Linked DNA regions of Victivallis sp. Marseille-Q1083. Each later gene encodes a partner of the first gene's protein in a complex. Links are inferred from orthologs where the notes say so. Each region holds a gene or a part of one and is shown in the gene's direction. Other genes may lie near its edges. The genes, in order: xseB and xseA.

Evidence for each region.
Region 2: the proteins of xseB (region 1) and xseA are in contact, whole or in part, in a cryo-EM structure (PDB 8TXR), measured with the Escherichia coli proteins. The link is inferred for Victivallis sp. Marseille-Q1083 from one-to-one orthologs.

Annotation. Positions count from the first base shown.
Region 1 is NZ_CAHJXL010000001.1:3,699,979-3,706,945, reverse strand. What follows is about bases 1-2,863. They hold xseB (exodeoxyribonuclease VII small subunit), read left to right. Parts: upstream 1-1,224; coding sequence 1,225-1,503; downstream 1,504-2,863. Other genes in these bases: HWX74_RS15335 (hypothetical protein), read left to right, coding at 1,606-2,863; HWX74_RS15345 (hypothetical protein), read right to left, coding at 471-848; lysS (lysine--tRNA ligase), read right to left, coding at 1-424. In the rest of the region: more of HWX74_RS15335, read left to right, coding at 2,864-3,087; HWX74_RS15330 (polyphosphate kinase 2 family protein), read left to right, coding at 3,114-3,971; HWX74_RS15325 (glycosyltransferase family 4 protein), read right to left, coding at 3,984-5,135; HWX74_RS15320 (RNA methyltransferase), read right to left, coding at 5,139-5,957; HWX74_RS15315 (glycosyltransferase family 2 protein), read left to right, coding at 6,131-6,913; HWX74_RS15310 (glycosyltransferase family 39 protein), read left to right, coding at 6,927-6,967. UniProt on the Escherichia coli protein: Bidirectionally degrades single-stranded DNA into large acid-insoluble oligonucleotides, which are then degraded further into small acid-soluble oligonucleotides.
Region 2 is NZ_CAHJXL010000001.1:2,558,141-2,565,109, forward strand. What follows is about bases 1,181-4,045. They hold xseA (exodeoxyribonuclease VII large subunit), read left to right. Parts: upstream 1,181-1,944; coding sequence 1,945-3,147; downstream 3,148-4,045. Other genes in these bases: HWX74_RS10505 (site-2 protease family protein), read left to right, coding at 1,195-1,845; HWX74_RS10515 (helix-turn-helix domain-containing protein), read left to right, coding at 3,320-4,045. Outside these bases: HWX74_RS10495 (tRNA (guanosine(46)-N(7))-methyltransferase TrmB), read left to right, coding at 218-847; HWX74_RS10500 (NGG1p interacting factor NIF3), read left to right, coding at 851-1,174; more of HWX74_RS10515, read left to right, coding at 4,046-4,360; HWX74_RS10520 (hypothetical protein), read left to right, coding at 4,367-4,852; HWX74_RS10525 (anthranilate synthase component I family protein), read left to right, coding at 5,308-6,786; HWX74_RS10530 (aminodeoxychorismate/anthranilate synthase component II), read left to right, coding at 6,807-6,969. UniProt on the Escherichia coli protein: Bidirectionally degrades single-stranded DNA into large acid-insoluble oligonucleotides, which are then degraded further into small acid-soluble oligonucleotides.

The DNA of each region.
Region 1 (6,967 bases):
ACAGCAAGGTACATTTCTGCACATGGATGGTCAACTCCCCCATCCTGGTCAGGAACATCCAGCCTTCGATGCCGATGATATCGCCGATATCCAGTTTCTTGAAGGCGGCGAACGCTTCGTCGCCGAGGTCATTGCGGCTGACGAAAAGCTGCATTTTGCCGGAACTGTCTTTGAGGTCGGCAAAAATCGATTTGCCCATCACCCGGCGCGCCATCAGTCGACCGGCGACAGTGACGACCGGCGGCTCTGCCGCTTCCGGGTTGAATGACCGGCGGCAATTTTCGATCAATTCGGTATGGTCAAAACGCTGACCGAACGGCTTTTCGCCAGCGGCGGCCAGCTCTTTGGCGCGGGCGGTCCGCTGGGCGAAAATATCCGCCTCATTGATCAATTCCGGTACATTGGCTTGCTGAGTGTCGTCCATTTTTTGATCTCCTATGATAAACTTCCACTTCAATATCGAGAAAAACTCAATTTTTTACGAGTTTGAATTGAATAAAATCCTCAAATATCCAATTGTTTTTCAATGTTTTATATACGATATCGAGGAATTTGCGCGCCAAGGCGATATTGACGTTCGCACCTCCCCGCTGACTTTTGACCGCTTCATGAAATGCGTTCAGATAAGGTTCGACGACCACCAGCATTTCCGTGTCGGTAATCGAATCGAAGTGATAACTCAATGCTTTCAAAAGCCCTTTCTCCGTGGACAACTCTTCGCGTTTCAACACGATGAAGTGAGCCGCCAACCGATTGTTGACCTTGTTCTTCAAGGCAGTACGCAGTTGAACCAGTTTTTCCCTGGTCTGCGTCAAACTTGAAATTTTCGCCTGCAAATCGTCTTTCACTCTTACCTCCGGCAATATGTCCTTTCCCAGGAACTCCGCCAACAATTCTGCCTCATACTTGCCTAATTTTCTTCTTGGACATGCTGATGACCTTGAATTTCGATAGATTTACCACCACCAGCCGTCCAAATGCGCCTCATATAAAAATTCAATCTGTACCCTGTCCGTTTCCTAACGTCCAATTTCATCGCCATAAATTACACGATGCAAGCAGCAACCGCGAACGTCAACTATTTATCATACCATCTCCATATTTCAAGTGTTATAAAATACCATAATCCATGAAAAAAATCTAAAGGACGGACAAAATAACTTGAAAAAAGTTTTTCACCGGTTAGTTTTCCTGGACAGAAAAAAACGAAAAGGAATGGTTCATATGACGGAAGCGATGCAGGAACCGGTTGAAGATTTGAAATTTGAAGAAGCGATGGACCGCCTGGAGCGGCTGGTCCAGGAGATGGAATCAGGCGCCCTGCCATTGGAAGAGATGATGGCGCGCTTCGAAGAAGGCGCCAAATTAAGCCGGCTCTGCCGGGCCAGGCTGGATGCGCTGCAAAAGCGAATCGAGATACTGACTTCCGACGACGGCCAGGAGGGGCAATGGGCCGTTTTCGAGCCGGATTCCTCCCGCGGAGCGGCGAACGCGCCATTTTAAGCGACCACGGCGAACAATAAAAAAGCAAACTTTCCGGTTTTGACGATACTTTTTTCCGTCCGGCAGATTATATTGAAGGAAAGCACTTCAAGGGAGAGCGGGATGAAATTATGGATTTTCGGTTGCCGGATGGCATTGTTTGCCTTATTGCTGCACTATGGCTGTACGCCGAGCAGTGTCGGTTCCTACAGTTCCCTGAGCAGCGACGGACAGCCGCTGCACAGCGATTTGACCAAGTGCAGCATGGAATACGAAGGACTGGAACGCAATCCGGTTATCGTCATTCCCGGTCTGTTCGGTTCCCGGCTCGGCGATTCGCTCGACGGGACGGAAGTCTGGGGAATGTTCACGTTCGCCCCCCGCAGCAATATGGATGCGCGGCAGTTGCTGAAATTGTATCATCCGATGCGCCTTGGCACGCCGCTGCATGAACTGCGGGACACCATTCATCCCAACGGAATTCTGGACAATGTCAAGGTTTCCATCATGGGCATCAAGTTCCAGCTCGACGCTTACGATATTTTGATCGCTTTGCTCGACCGGGCCGGTTATCCGCCGGAAAGCGGCAGCCGGCAGAACTATTCCTACCGTTATCCGATGCAATTCGTTTTCGCGTACGACTGGCGGCGCGACATCGTCGAAAACGTTCAGGCGCTGCACGAGTTCATCCAGGAGAAACGCACGTTCCTGCAGCAGGAATATGAGCGGATTTACGGAGTGAAAGATTTCGATGTGCAGTTCGATTTGATCGCCCATTCGATGGGCGGCTTGTTGGCCCGTTACTATCTGATGTACGGTGATCAGGCGCTGCCGGACGACGGCTCCCTGCCTCAACTGGATTGGCGCGGCAGCTTATATGTCGACAAGACTATCATCATCGGCACGCCGAACGCCGGCTATCTGGACACCTGTATCGAAATGACTTCCGGCATGCGCATCGCTCCCGGCACGCCGCTGATGCCGGCGGCGGTGGTGGCCTCGTTTCCTTCCTATTACGAAATGATGCCGCCGGTAAGTACCCGCAGTTTGGTCTACGAGGACGATCCGGCCGGTCCGCCGATCGATATTTTTTCTCCCCAGGTCTGGGTGGACAACCGCTGGGGGCTGATGGATCCGAAGCAGGACGAGGTTTTGAAGCTGCTGCTGCCGTATGCGCAAAACCGGCAGGAGCGGGAAACCATCGCCTTGGATCATTTGAGCAAATGCCTGAAGCAGGCGAAATATCTGCAGCAGGCGTTGCGGGTCCCCTCCTCTCCGCCGGAAGATGTTCAACTGATTCTTTTTCTCGGCGATGCGGTGGAAACCAGCCGGCAGGCGGAGGTCAATCGAAAAACCGGCAACATCCGGGTGTCCCGTTATCAGCCGGGAGACGGCAAAGTGTTGACCACCAGTTGTCTGCTGGATGAACGGGTCGGCGGTCAATGGCAGTACTTTCTGCAGACTCCGATCGACTGGCGCAGTGTCTATGTGATGAATGCGGCCCATATGGGACTGGTCAACAGCAGCACTTTCGAAAGCAATCTGATCTATATTTTGCTGTTGTATTCAACACCGGCGCAAAAACGTGAATTGCAGAATCAATAAGCAGTTGTCAGCAAGGAGGCAGTGATATGGATTTTGTCAAGAAATTTATCGTCCGGCCCGGTTCCCGGATCGATCTCGGTCAGATCGATCCGGATTTCACTGGCGATTACCACGACAAAAGCGAAGCGGAGCAGGAGTTGGCGAAGCACATTGAACGCCTGACCGAGCTGCAGTACAAGCTGTATGCTGAAAACCGCCAGTCATTGCTGGTCATCCTGCAGGCGATGGATGCCGGCGGCAAAGACGGTACGATCAACAAGGTTCTGGCGCCGATGAATCCGCAGGGCTGCCGGGTCCAGAATTTCAAAACGCCGACCGCGCTGGAACAGGCGCACGATTTCCTCTGGCGCGTCCATGCCGTTGTGCCGCGGCATGGTGAAATGGTTGTCTTCAACCGTTCTCATTACGAGGATGTCCTGATCGCCAGAGTGCACAACCTGGTGCCGCCGGAAGAGTGGCGGAAACGCTACGCCTTAATCAATCAATTTGAAGAATTGCTGCAGCAAAACCGCACCAGAATCGTCAAATTCTTTCTGCACATCAGTCCGGAAGAGCAGTTGAAGCGCTTTCTGGCCAGACTGAACGATCCGTTGAAACAGTGGAAGATCAGCGAAAGCGATTACCAGGAACGCCGTTACTGGGAGGATTATCAGCGGGCTTTTGAGGCCGTTTTCGAACGATGCAGCACCGAAACGGCCCCCTGGTACATCATTCCGGCCAATCATAAATATTTTCGCAACCTGGCTGTGGCGGCAATCCTTGAGCATACCCTGGAATCGATGCAGTTCGAACTGCCGCCGACCACCGTCGATCTGGACAAAATCCGGACGCTGGCGGAAACGGAACTGGCGAAATATCGCGACGCGACCGGCAAGCGGGATTGAGAACGCAATCAATCATTTGCCGGCAGTGCGGGATTCGACAATTTTCCGGAACAACGTTTCCAACTGGTTGAAATGATTTTCGCGGGTGAACGGTTTGACCGTTTCCATCGCGGCGGCCCCGTACTGCTCCCGCGCCGTTTGCGGCAATTGCAGGAAGGTGGCCAGCCAGCGGGCCATCCGCTCGACATCCTTCGGCTCGTCGATGACAATCCCGTTGCGATTTTCCTGAACCAGTTCCGCCACGCCGTTGCGGCTGCTGCACAACAGCGGCAAACCGCACCCCATCGCCTGCAACGCGAAGCGGTCGTCGCAGCCGCCGCAGTTGCCCGGGTAGAGAAACAGATCCGCAGCGATCAAATAATCACGCAATTCTTCAGCGCTGCTGCCGCCGACCCAGACGATATCGTCACTGACGCCGCAGCGTTCCGCCTGCGCCAGGAACGGCTCCCGCCGGTCGTCGCCGATGACCAGCAGCAACGTCTCCCGCCGCAGCGCGTCCGGCAGCGCGGCCAGCAAATTGACGGCATTGTCCAGCCCGCTCGGAGCGAAACGGGACGCCGCAAACGCGATGATGAATTTCCGGTCAAGCCGGGCCGCGATACGGGAACCGGTTTTTTCGGCCGCGGTCGCCGGATAACAGGCTTCAAAATTCAAGATATTGCGCAGGATGACGACGCGCTCGACCGGGAACTGATAGTTTGCCATCAGGTTCTGCTGCTGATAAGCGGAGTTGACCAGCGCATAACCGAGATGCCCGGGTCGGAACACGTTTTTTTCCAGCCGCGAGATGGACAGGTTGCGGGGCGAAAAACGCCGAAAAATACCCCCGAGCGACCGCAGATACTCCGCATGCAGCGGCAGCGGCACATTGGCGACATCGGCCGGCCAGGTACGGTTCAGCGCATAAACCACATCGACCGGCTCATGCCGGCGCACCGCCTCCAATTCACGCTGAACATGGCGGTGAAAGCCGTTGTTCCTGGCCCAGCCGGTACTGCGCGGAATTTTGATCCACCGGCAGCGATGGCTCTCGTCGGCCAGAAAGCTTTCGGCGAAAATCAGGATCTGATGACCGCGCTGCAGCATTTCGTCGACGAAGAGACCGGAATAATCCCCGCGCTCCCGTTCCGGGTGAAATTTGATTTTCAACAGGGCAATTCTCATCGTTCAATCCTGCGCGACCCGCCAGTTGCGCTGCCTGGCCGCTTCATACAACAGAATCGTCGTCGCCGTCGCGACATTCAAGGAATCGATTTTGCCGAGCATCGGAATCCGGACGGCGATATCCGCTTCCTCCAGCCACAACTGCGTCAATCCGACCTGCTCGGTGCCGACGACGATCGCCACCGGTTGAACCATGTCAACTTCGGTGAAAATCTGCTCCGCATGCGGAGTCGCCGCCAGCGTGGCGATCCGGTTGGCACGCAGCCAGGCCAACGCCTCGGCACTGGCCGCCTCCGCCAGCGGCACCGAAAACAAGGCGCCGGTGCTGGCCCGGATGACGTTCGGATTGTAAATATCGGTGCATTTGTCGCAAATGATCAGGCCGTCAACGCCGGCCGCATCGGCCGAACGCAGAATGCTGCCCAGATTGCCCGGTTTTTCGACCGCTTCCGCCACCAGGTACAGACCATCCGGCCGCACCGGAATATCCGCCAGCGTATGCCGTTTCATCTTCGCCACCGCAATCAGCCCTTCCGGCCGGTCGCGGTAAGCCATTTTGGCCAGCAGGAACGGTGGAACTTCGAACAGCTTCACCCCGGCGGCCGCCAGGGCCTCCAGCAGCGGATATTCATTGCTGCCCAGGAACATTTCCGGAGCGAAAAAACACTCCGTCAACTCCAGACCGTACTCCCTGGCCCGAGTCAGTTCCCGGTAGCCTTCCAGCACCGTCAACTGCTCTTTTTCGCGGTCGCGGCGCTCCCGCAGCCGGCAGACATGTTTGACGGCGGCGTTGCCGGTGCTGGTTATCCGAGTGACATTCATAAAATCTCTTTCCCAAAAAAAATTGCATCCTGCAGCGTATTAAAGATAACACGATTTCGTTGGTTTGCAAAAAAAAACCATATTTTTCCCCCCGGAACGGCGCCGGGAAAATTGGCAAAAAACGTTTGCGGCGGTATTTTATGGTTTCGCAATATTTTTGTTTAGGAAATCATATGGCTGAATGTAAGTTAACCGTTTTAATCGTTCAATACCAAACTCCGGAGCTGACCAAGTTATGCCTGCGTTCGTTGTGGAAGCATACGCCGCCCGAACGCATCCGGGTTATCGTCGTCGACAACAATTCCCATGATGACTCCATCGACTACCTGCGGAGTTTGCGCAACATTACCCTGATCGAGCGGCCCGGTTCGGCCGGGGAAACGCCGGCGGCAATGCATGCCCGGGCACTGGATTTGGGGCTGCAGCAGGTGGATACCCCTTACGTTCTGTCCATTCATACCGATACGATCATCCGTTCCGACCGCTGGCTGGATTATCTGCTCGGCCGCTTGGAAGCGGAGGAACGCATCGCCGGCGTCGGCAGTTGGAAACTGGAAATCCAATCGCCGCTGAAACGGCTGGGCAAACAGTTGGAAACCTGGTTCCGGCGCCCGCCGGAATCGGAACGGGACGGCCGCTACCTGCGCAGCCACTGCGCATTGTATCGAACCGAACTGATCCGGAAATATACCGACGGTTTTTTCGACGGCGATACCGCCGGCCGCTCCCTGCACCGCAAACTGGTGGAACAGGGCTATCGGATGATTTTTCTCGAGCCGGCCGAACTGATGCGCTATCTATGCCATCTGAATCACGCCACGATGGTGCTCAACCCGGCCATCGCCGGCAAGAAAACCGGCACTCCCGCCGCCCGCCGCCGCATCCGCCGGGCTCTGGACGCATTGGATTACCGGGCAATCCTGGCAGACGATTCGCTGGACCGGACAATGAAATGAATTGGAAACGTTAATGATTATTCCATCCAAATGTAAAATTCCGCTGTTGATCTT
Region 2 (6,969 bases), 1.1 Mb from region 1 along the record:
AATATAGCACTGTCGCCGGAGAATGAAAACTTTTGAAATGTTTTTTTGCCGGGATGACCGCGGGCCGATTTTTAAGTGAGATTTTTGTTGAAAACCGGAAAATCGGCTTTGCACAATGCCGTGGAAGCGTTTATAATATAGATTTATAATTTGAAACGTCTGTAATATATATCCCGGAAAATTTTTTAAAACAATCTATTATTTATTTTAATTTATGATGGAATCGAAAGCAGAGGATCGCCATATCACCATTTTGACCGATGTCTACACCGTGCTGCCGGTGGCGGCGCTGGCGCGCGGCAGACGGCGGGTCGAACTCGATTTGGGGTGCGGCAAAGGTTCATTTACCACCCGGTTGGCCCAACGGGACGCTGAAACGCTGGTATTGGCGGCGGATGTGATGATCGGCCGCCTGCGCAAGCTGGTGAAACGCAATGAACGGGAACAGGTCGACAACATCGTGGCGCTGCGGGTGGAAGCCCGGATGCTGCTCGGCATCATGCTGCCGGACCGGTGCCTGGACCGGCTGCACATTCTCTGCCCGGATCCCTGGCCGAAAGGGCGGCATCGCGGCAACCGTTTGCTGTGTTCCGATTTTTTGACCCAGGTGCACCGGGTGCTGAAAAGCGGCGGCCACTGGCATTTTTCGACGGATGACATGAATTACCTGGAGCAGGTGCGGCAGGTGGTGGCGGCTTCCGGTTTGTTCGAGGAACGCCCGGAACAGCTTGCCGCGCTCGCCGATTTGAAAAGCGATTTCGAGGAACGCTGGGAGTCGGAGGGCAAGACGGTCCATCATCATCTCTGGGTTGGCGTGGAGCCGCCGCCGGTCACGATCGGACATTGAGCGATGAAAAATACTGTTTTCAAATTGGAAGTTTATGTGCCGGCTTCGCATGCGGAGGAGCTTAAAGCGGCTTTGTTCGCGGCCGGCGCCGGCCGGTTGGGCAATTACGACTGCTGCTGCTGGCAGACCGTCGGCCGGGGGCAGTTCCGTCCATTGGATGGCAGCAATCCGTTTCTCGGCCGGCCCGGCGTGGCCGAATCCGTCGAAGAAGTCAAGCTGGAATTGTTGATGACTGCCGGGGTGCGGGTGGCGGTGCTGGAGGCGTTGCGTCGCGCCCATCCGTATGAAACGCCGGCATTTTATTGCTGGCCGGTGGACGTGGAATAAACGAATGGAGAGTCGGCGCGATGTTTTTTATTCACAATCTGTTTGACGATCCGTATTATTTTTTCTCTTCTCTGCTGTTGGTGGTATTTTCGATCTGTACCCACGAGTTCGTCCATGCCTGGGCGGCGCTGAGGGAGGGGGATACGACTGCGGCGGATGCCGGCCACTTGACCTTCAATCCGTTTGTCCAGATGGGAGTCTGGTCGCTGATCATGTTTCTGCTGTGCGGAATTGCCTGGGGGCAGGTGCCGGTCAATCCGTCGCGTATGCGGCATGGCCGGCGCAGCGCGGCCTGGGTGGCTTTGTCCGGGCCGTTGAGCAATTTTGGATTGTTCCTGATTTTTTCGTCGGTCGCGGCGGTTGGCTATTATTTTGAATCCGAAGGGCTGTGGCAGCTGATGGCCAGGGGCGCGGTGCTCAATGTGATCCTGGCTGTCTTGAATTTGCTGCCGATTCCCGGATTGGACGGCTGGGCCGTCGTCGTCAATTATTTTCCCCGGTTGCTGGCGAAAGTCAACAATGAAGTGCTTGCCGGCGTGACCATCGGGTTGGTGCTGCTGCTTTTTATCAAGGGGTTTGTCTGGTTGGAATACCTGGGCTATTGGGGAACGGGGCTGGCGGTTTGGGGCTGGACCTACGGCATCGACTGGATTGCCCGGTTTTTTTTCTGAAGAATCAGGCATTCGGTGAAAATAATTCGATACGGGTTGCCGTTTTTTGGTTTGGCGGGAAATGTAAATGTGCGGGAAGGGTTGTTGCAGGAGGAGGCGATGAGCGAAGAACCGGTTTGGAGTGTCAGTGAAGTCAATGCTGCGGTCAGGGACCTGATTGAGAACAGCCTGATGCCTTTCTGGATTCGGGCGGAAGTCGGCACGTTGACGATTCATCGTTCCGGTCACGTCTATTTGACGCTGAAAGACCATGCCTGCCAGTTGCGGGCGGCTTATTTTGGCGGCGCGACACTCTGCCGGTCGATGAATCTGGCCGTCGGCATGTCGCTGGAGGTGTTCGGCAAATTGACCGTTTATCCGCCGCGCGGCGAGTACCAGTTCACGATCCGGACCTTGCGGCCGGTCGGGCAGGGGGAGCTGCAGCGTCGTTTCGAGGAGTTGAAGCGGAAGCTGGCGGCGGAAGGTTTGTTCGACGAAGGCCGCAAAAAACCGATTCCGCAGTTGCCGCGCCGGATCGGGGTGATCACTTCGGCCGACGGGGCCGCATTGCGGGATTTTTTGCAGATTGTCGAGCGTCGTTTTCCCAATTTGTTCATTCGTATTTACCCGGCGGCGGTACAGGGTGTCAACGCCGCCGCCGAAGTGGCCGCCGGCATTGCATTTTTCAACCGGACCGCCGGTGCCGACGTTCTGGTGGTGACCCGCGGCGGCGGCAGCATGGAAGATTTGTGGCCGTTCAATGAAGAACGCCTGGCCCGGGCGGTGGCTGCCAGCCGCATCCCGGTGATCAGTGCGGTCGGCCATGAGATCGACTTTACGATCTGTGATTTTGCCGCCGATCTGCGGGTGCCGACCCCTTCGGCGGCGGCGGAGCTGGTCATCGGGCGGCGCGAAGAGTTTTTGACCCGGCTGCAACGGTTTGAAAAGGATTTGAAACAGGCGCTGCGGTGGTGCTGGCAGCAGGCGCAGCAGCGCCTGAAACGGGCCGAACAAAGTTACGTGTTCCGTGAGCCGGTACACCTGGTTCAGATCAAAATGCAGCAGGTGGATGAACGGTATGAACGGCTGCAGCGGGTGCTGGGCCGCCGGCTGGAGATGAATCTGCGGCGGCTGACGGCGGCGGAAAATCGTCTGGAGGCGATGGACCCGCAAGCGGTGCTGAAACGCGGTTATGCCCTGCTGGAGCATGGAAGCGGCGGATTGATCACCCGGCCGGAGATGGTGCGTCCGGGGGAAACGGTGCGGGCGCAATTGGCCGATTTCGCTTTGGATATGACGGTGGAGCGCATCATAACGACATAAATTTCTTGCTGAAAGCGAGAAAAAAAGCAAAAAAAGTTAAAATTTTGATAACCATTACGAAAAACGGCTTGTCATTAAGCTCAGGGTTAACTATATTAGTTGACAGAAGAACGCAACTGAGGAGTAAGTTGCGCGAGGGTTAAACAATATTTGCTATGAAGGGTAAATGCTGATGGCTATAACTCCATTGAAGAAAATGTTTGGGGAGCGCATTCGGATGTATCTGGTCACCAATAAAATCCGCCAGCAGGAATTGGCACGCAAGTTGTCGGTTTCCAGTTCGGCGGTTTCCCAGATGCTCACTGGAAAAATTGTTCCCAGTATGCAGCAGTTGGATAAAATTTGTGAGGTTTTATCATTGGAATGCAGTCAATCTCTGGAATTAAGAGATTGGTTGACTCGTATCCGGATCGGCATTGACAACATCAAATCGCCGTTCAATGAATTGCTGCGGTTGTATCGGACCCGCCGCGGTCTGTCGATCGGGCAGCTTTCAAAGCGGACCGGCATTACCGTCGCCCGGCTCAACGCGTTGGAAAATAGCGGTGAAAGCCGGCCGACGGCGGATGAAGCGCTGCGGTTGAGCGCCGTATTGGAGTGTGAGAGCGCCGAATTGATGGAGGTGGCGCCGTTGTTGTGGCAGGCGCCCGGCGCCTATTCGGTGGCGCCGGGCTATCAGCCGGCGTTGAGCTATGCGCCGCCGAGCGTGACGCCGATGGTGGAAATCGGCGAAGAGGCGATTGCCTACGATCAGAGCGGCCGGCCGGTGGCGCTGATGGGGGCGCAGGAACTGTTCGAATACTGGGAGCAGCCGGACTGGATCGACAAAATCGCCAATGCCGAAAAGCACATTCAACTGGAAAAAATGCCGATGGGAACGATCGGGGTGCTGGTGATCGATGGAATGTCGGTCGGGATGGCGGTCGGCCTGGAGGTTACCATCCTGCTCGGTCACCCGGATCAGCAGGTCGAAGGCGGCATCGTGCTGCGGGCGCTGGACGGCGGCAAGTTCGAATTGCGCCTGAAATCGCGCAACGGCCTGACCGGCTGCGTGCAGCCGCTGGATCTGGTCGCCAGCGATGCCCGGCGTTTTCTGCCGGTGCTGGAAGTGACCATCCGTCCGGTGGTGACGCCGCATCCGGCGATTGATCCGGTCCCGGAGATCGAATTGGACCCGGAGATCGAATCGGAACCGGAGGCCGACGAGGAATAACGGTTCATGGAAGAAAACAAACCACCGGAAAACGGTTCCGGGCCGCTGAAACTCAGTCAGCGGCTCGGATGTTTGATTTTACTGATTGCGGTGTTGCTGATCCTCTTCTGGTTTCTCTGCATGCCGGCGCTTGAACGGCAGGGCGTGGATATGTCCGGGGTGCGCGGTACGGTCGACCATTGGCTGCAGCAGGGAACCGGTAAGGTCAATGAAGCGATCGGGGCGGCGACCGGGCGGGTGACGGAGCTGACCGGAACGGCGGAGGACGGCGGTGAGCCGGAAGTGACGGCAGCGGAGGAGGATGGCGTGGTCGACATTTCCGACTCGGTACCGGAAATGCCGCCGGAAGAGAAAATCGCCGAACCGGAGATTACGCCGGAAAATGGTTCGCCGGGCGAGCCGGACAATGCGGAAAATGAAACGGCCGGCGAGTGGATGGATCCCGATGGCGGCGTGCTGGATTACGGCGCGTATCAGTTGATCGAAGAGTGAGGCCACGATATTTTTTTGAAGATTTTTTCAATTCGGCGATTTGTATTTTACGCCGATATGTTTATATTGAAAACAATCTGAAGAAGAAATGAAAGATTGGAATTGAATGAATTCGGTTTCGGTAAAATTTTGGCGCTGGTGGCATCAGGAGGCAATCCGTTGAGGCCGCTGTGAGTTTTTGCCGTTTGGTTGGAGTTTCGCGGATTGAATGAAGTATTCAATCCGCTTTTTTTTATTTTGAAAGATATGGAATATTGAGAAGATGAATTGCAGTTTGAACAACTTTTTTGGATGGTGGCAACGCGTTCGACATGATTCGCGGCGCTCGGCCGCGTCGCGGCCGCCCGGCGCGACGGACTGAGGATTTCGAAAACGTGCAAGCCCCGTGAATCAGCAAGGTTCACGGGGCTTTTTTATGGCAATTGATCAACAGGAAATGAAGGATTGAAAACAAGATGAATACCAAACCGGATTTCAAAGAATTCGAAAAACTTTATCGGCCGCATTGCATCATCCCGCTGTATCGGGAGTTGCTGGCCGATCTGGAGACGCCGGTGTCGATTCTGAGCAAACTGGCCGGCCGCGATCAAATTTTTCTATTGGAAAGCGTCGAGGGCGGCGAACGCCACGGCCGTTACTCGTTTATCGCGTTGAATCCCTATGCGACCTTTACGGTCGAAGCGGGCCGGCCGTATTTGACCGACCGCGCCGGGCGGCGGCCGCTGGCGGGGGCGGCGAATGGTTTTGCGGCGTTGCGGCAGGTGCTCGGCGACGCGGTGATGGTGCGGCAGCCGGGTTTGCCGCCGCTGGCCGGCGGGGCGATCGGTTGTTTGAATTTCGAAGCGGCCGGCCTGTTTGAAGAGTTGCCGCCGCCCAAAGACCATCCGGAACGCCCGGTGGCGCAATTCATGCTGACCGACGAGATGATCACTTTCGACAACATGCGTCACACTTTGCTGTTGTCGGTGGCGTTGCACAGTGACGATTATCCGTCGGCCCGGGCCGCTTACGATACCGGTTTGGAACGATTGAAAGCGTTGGCCGGACAACTGGGCGGCGCCGGTCATCCGGCGCCGGCTGTAACCGATATGGTTCAATTTCAAGCCAATATGAGCAAGGAGGAATTTTGCCGGATGGTGGAGCGCGGCAAAGCGGAAATTGCCGCCGGCGAGGCGATTCAATTGGTTTTGTCGCAACGTTTCCAGGCGCCGCTTACCGTCGACCCGGTTTGCCTGTACCGGGCGTTGCGGCTGGTCAATCCGTCGCCGTACATGTATTTCTGCAAGAATTTTGACCGATATCTGATCGGCTCTTCGCCGGAAACGATGGTGAAACTGCAGCAGCGGACTGCCGGTTTGCGGCCGATTGCCGGTACCCGACGGCGCAGCGGCGACGAAGCGACCGACCGGCAGTTGGCCGATGAACTGCTGCGCGACGAGAAAGAACGGGCGGAACACCTGATGCTGGTCGACCTGGGCCGCAACGATCTCGGCCGGGTGGCGGCGCCGGGCAGCGTCCAGGTGCGGGATTTTATGCAGGTGGAACGTTATTCGCATGTCATGCACCTGGTGTCGAATCTGGAAGCGCAGTTGGACGACTCCTTCGACGCTTTCGATCTGGTCCGGTCGGCGTTTCCGGCCGGAACGCTTTCCGGCGCGCCGAAAATCCGGGCGATGGAGCTGATCCGCGAGTTGGAACCGGAGTCGCGCGGCGCCTACGGCGGTGCGGTCGGCTACATCAGTTACGACGGCAACCTGGATCTGGCGATCACCATCCGGACGATGCTGATTGAGGACGGGGTGTTGTCGATCCAGGCCGGCGCCGGCATCGTCGCCGACTCGGTGCCGGAAACGGAATATCAGGAAACGCTGAACAAAGCGATGGCGATGTTCAAAGCGGTGGAACTGGCCGCCAACGGCTTGAAATTGAATTGAAACATTTGCGAGGTTGAAAAATGGTGCTGCTGATCGATAATTTTGACTCTTTTACTTACAATCTGGCCCAATATCTCTATCAACTGGACGTCGAGCTGCTGGTGCGGCGCAACAATGCGATCACGCTGGAGGAAATCGCCGCGTTGGAGAATCTCGACGCGATCGTTCTGTCGCCGGGCCCCG